2 regions of the Actinoplanes sp. NPDC049598 genome follow, and region 2 is predicted to be linked to the other one. Evidence: riboswitches for the same ligand, from Rfam matches in the RefSeq annotation. Region 2 holds a riboswitch; the other holds the start of a gene.
The links. A riboswitch is a leader RNA that binds a small molecule or an ion and turns the genes downstream of it on or off. The one in region 2 is predicted to bind cyclic di-AMP.
Positions count from the first base shown of each region.

Region 1 (2,194 bases), on a different contig from region 2:
GCGATCGTCTCCAGGGTCTCGGCCCGGTCGAGGAAGCCCTCAGACGAGCCGGCCGCGAGCAGCGCGCTCATCGGGCCGAGGCGCCCGGTGCGGTACGACTGCTGGATGATGTCGTCCAACGCCGCCTGACGCGGGCCGATCTGCTGGTCGAGCTCCTTGAGCTTGGCCGCGAGCTCGGCCTGGCGCTTGCGTGAGCGGTCCAGCGCCTCCTTGGCCTCGACGAAGCCCTTGGAGGCGGCCTCGAGCTGCTGGATCAGGGTCTTGGGAGCGCCCTCGCCGTCGTCGCCGGTGTCGCCCGGCGCGGCCGAGGCCGGGGAGGCCAGCGCGAGGCCGGAGAGCGCGACGAGCAGCGCCAGGGTGGCTGCTAATCGTCGCCGGACAGTCTTGTGCCGCACACCTGTTCCTTCCGTCGGCCGCCGACCGAGTTAGCTGACGGGTTCGGGACGGAAGTGATCCCTACCGCGGATGCGGATTCACCCCGGAAAGATTGGTTCCCCGGCTCGTTCGGAAACGATTAGGCGGCGATCCCCGGGGGGTGGGGATCGGCACCGACCATACCGAAGACATCGAACGATCGACAGTTATCGCACGCGACGCAATTGAATGGCGACACACCGTGACTGCAATTACGGAATGTTACAAGTGGACTACGCGAATACTGTTTCGCGAGGCCTGAAGGGCGGCCCGTTGTCGGGTAAACTCGCCGTCGGCCCGCCCAACCAGGCACCGCCCCCGAGGTGCCGGCGGCCACCGCCCAATCGCCGCGAGGCGAGCCGGGGAACCAGGTCAGTGTGGGGTGAGTCCGCGTCAAGCGGTAGGGATCGCTTCCGTCCCGAACCCGTCAGCTAACCCGGTCGGCGGTTTACTCGGAAGGAACCTGCATGACCGTACGACCCCGCCGGTGGCTGATGCTTGCCCTGGCGCCGATCGTCTCTGTCGCTTTCCTGGCCTCGCCCATATCTCCGGCTTACGCCGAGCCCGGCGACGGGACCTCCGCGACCCCGGACGAGTCGGCCGGCAAGGAGAACCAGACCCTCGACGAGTTGATCGAGTCCTCGAACCGCCGGTTCGTCCAGGCCAAGGGCGCCGTGGCCAAGTCGACGGCCGCGCAGAAGGCCCTCGCCACCAAGATCAAGACGGCCGAGGCCCGGCGCAACGAGCTGATCCCCGAGGTCAACGCGATCGCCAACCAGCAGTACCGGTTCGGCCAGCTCAACGCGGCCAGCTTCCTGCTCAGCAGCAAGGGCTCGGACGACTTCCTGCGCCGGGCCATGTCGCTCGAGGAGATCAACACCGAGCACGACCGGAAGCTCGGCGAGCTCAACAAGGCGATCGACGAGGTCACGAAGTCCAAGGTGGCGCTGGACGCCGAGGTCAAGAAGCAGCAGACCAACCTGGTCGCGATGCAGAAGCAGAAGGAAGCGGCCAGCCAGGCCCTCAACCTGGTCGGCGGCGAGGGCCTCACCCAGGGCCACGTGCTCGCCAAATCTCCCGTCGCCAAGGCCGCGCCCCGCAATTCCGACGGCGGTTTCTCGCCCGAGTCGTGCACGGTGAAGGACCCGACGACCAGCGGCTGCATCACCGCCCGGACCTTGAACATGTACAAAGAGGTCAAGAAAGCGGGCTTCGACAGATTCGTGGGCTGTCACCGTGACGGCGGGCCGTTCGAGCATCCGAAGGGCCGGGCCTGCGACTGGTCATTGCAGGACAGCGGTTTCGCGGTCGCGCACAACGCGGACATGAAGGAGTACGGGAACAACCTGATGGCGTTCCTGGTCCGCAACGCGGACCGGCTCGGCATCTATTACGTGATCTGGTACAAGCAGATCTGGTTCCCCTCCGAGGGCGAGTGGAGGGCGTACCACGGGCCGAGTGACCACACCGACCACGTGCACGTCTCGATGCTCTGATCCGCCACTCAAACGTGAAACGGCCCCCGGTTCGCACCGGGGGCCGTTTTCGTCATTCGGTGAATCAGGCGGTCGCGCGGCGCACCGGAGCACGGCCGGCCGGCTGGGCCGGCGCCGGGCCGACCTGCGACGGGGCCGGGTTGGGCACGGTCACCGGCTTGACCTGGGTGACCTCGACCTCCTTGCCGTGGTGCAGCAGCACGAGCCGAGCCGAGCCGCCGCCGTTGCGCAGCGAGTACGTGGTCTCCTCGGGGGTGACGTTGACCCGCAGGCGCAGGCCCCGC
Region 1 covers NZ_JBFAOX010000015.1:130,166-132,359, reverse strand. The annotation lists gene AB0J66_RS30900 (hypothetical protein) at 1-395, opposite strand, end outside; cyclic di-AMP (ydaO/yuaA leader) riboswitch at 399-531, opposite strand; cyclic di-AMP (ydaO/yuaA leader) riboswitch at 742-875, shown strand; gene AB0J66_RS30895 (hypothetical protein) at 882-1,910, shown strand; gene AB0J66_RS30890 (glycoside hydrolase family 65 protein) at 1,975-2,194, opposite strand, start outside.
Region 1: another riboswitch for cyclic di-AMP. It lies ahead of AB0J66_RS30895 (hypothetical protein); the one in region 2 lies ahead of AB0J66_RS35600 (NlpC/P60 family protein).

Region 2 (2,194 bases):
CTTGGTCGGGGTCACGCGAAGGTCAAGGGCGAGAAGAGCCAGGCACCGTACGCTCGTGGACCTGCTCGACCGGGCCGAGCAGCACCGCGAGCTGGGCCCGGACAACCTGCGCGTGCTCGACGGCGCCCTCCCGCTGGCGTACTGCGTGCCCGGCCGCGAGCCCCGCGTCGTGCTCAGCAACGGTGTCCTTCAGGTGCTCGACCGGGAGCAGGTCGACGCTGTCCTGACCCACGAGCAGACCCATCTGCGGCACCGGCACGAGGTGGTGATGGAGTCGTTCACCGCCTTCTACCGGGCGGTGCCCCGCCCCCTGCGGAGCCGGGTGCCGCTCGACGCCGTACACCTGCTCCTGGAAATGATCTCGGACGACGTGGCGCGACGGAGAGTCGGGGCCGAGCCGCTGCGAGCCGCTCTGGAGCGGCTGACCGACGCCGTCCCCCTGGCGGAGGACGCGCGGGCCGACCCGACGGGTGAGGCGCGGCGTCGCCGGCTGGCCCGGCTGACCCGGCCGCACACCGTGTCCGTCGGCCTCAACATCGCCGCCGGGCTCGCCGCCGTTGGGCTGCTGGTATTACCGACCGTGATTCTCGTGGTGCCCTGGCTCGACCGTGCGCTGGACCACTGGCCGCTCTGACTACTCTGTGTGTGACTTTCTACGCAAGCAGTTTCCCGCCCGCGCCGCCTTCAGTTCTCCGCATGATCCGGAGTACGGTGGTCCCCGGTCTGGCAGCCCCCCATCGTCCAACCGGCCGATCTGACGGACCACCGCCTAATCGTCGTGTGGGCGAACCGGGGACCCGAGCAGTTGGGGTGAAGCCGCGATCCGTCGCGGCCGGGCGCGTCTTCCCGTCCGAACCCGTCAGCTAACCCGGTCGGCGGCTCGAGGGAAGAAAGGACATCACACCCAACGTGAAACGGATTGGGGCGCGCGGTCGCGCCGCAGTTCTGCGCGGGCTCGTCTGCGCACTCGCGGCGGTCGGGGTCGTTGTCACCGGACCAGCCGCCGCACATGCGACACCCTCGCCCTCCTCGGTCGAGGCCCAGATCGACAAGCAGTGGAACGCCCTCGAGCCGGTCATCGAGGAGTACAACAACGTGCACAACCAGCTGCTGAAGAACCGGACCCGGCAGAAGCAGCTGTCCGCCCAGCTCACTCCGCTCCAGGTGCAGGTCGACCTGGCGATGGCGCAGGTACGGGGCCTGGCCGTCGACGCGTACAAGCAGGGTGCCCCCAACGCTCTGGATGCCATGATCATCAGTGGCAACCCGACCGGGCTGACCGACAAACTGACCTATCTGGATCAGCTGGCCCGTCATCAGCAGGAGCAGATCAAGGGCGTGGCGGCGCTGCGGGACAAGCTCGCCGCGACCAAGGCCGACCTGGATGTCGTGACCAAGTCCGTCGCCGCCCGCGACAAGGACCTGGGCACCCGCAAAGCAGCGATCGAGACGAAGATCACCTCGCTCCAGAAACTGCGGATCCAGGCCTACGGCTCGGCGGACGCCTCGGACGGGCCGCTGCGCCTGGGTCCCTGTCCGGTCACGTACACCAACGACAAGGGTGGCCGGGCCGCGCAGAAGGCCTGCGACCTGATCGGCCTGCCGTACGTCTTCGGGTCGGCCGGCCCGAACACGTACGACTGCTCCGGCCTGACCCAGGAGGCCTGGGGCAGCGTCGGCGTGCACCTCGACCACTACACGAAAGACCAGTGGAACGAGGGCAAGGCGGTCTCCCGGGACGAGTTGCAGCCGGGTGACCTGGTGTTCTTCTTCCCGGGCAGCCTCCACCACGTAGGCCTCTACATCGGTGGCGGCATGATGGTCCACGCCCCGCACACGGGTGATCATGTGCGGATGGCGGAGATCGACCGGATGCCCATCGCGGGCTTCCGGCGACCGGGCTGATCGGCTCGTCGGTTTCTCGAGGCCGTCGGGGCTCTGCCCCGGCGGCCTCAGCTTTTGGTGGCGCTGGGTGCGCGGGGTTCCGCTTGCTTGGCCGTACGCCTGCGTGAGCGCCCGGTTGTCATGGGCCACAGCTGGGGCTGGGCGGGCGCGGGCATAATTCGGTGTCATGAGCGACTCGCCCCTGATCGACAGCTTGACCGCGGCCGTGGAGGCCCGCCCGGACGACCTCCCGCTGCGGCTGCACCTGGCCGAGTTGCTCGTGGCGGCCGGCCGTGGGGGAGAGGCGATC
Region 2 covers NZ_JBFAOX010000020.1:84,411-86,604, forward strand. The annotation lists gene AB0J66_RS35595 (M56 family metallopeptidase) at 1-634, shown strand, start outside; cyclic di-AMP (ydaO/yuaA leader) riboswitch at 757-894, shown strand; gene AB0J66_RS35600 (NlpC/P60 family protein) at 910-1,905, shown strand; gene AB0J66_RS35605 (AAA family ATPase) at 2,072-2,194, shown strand, end outside.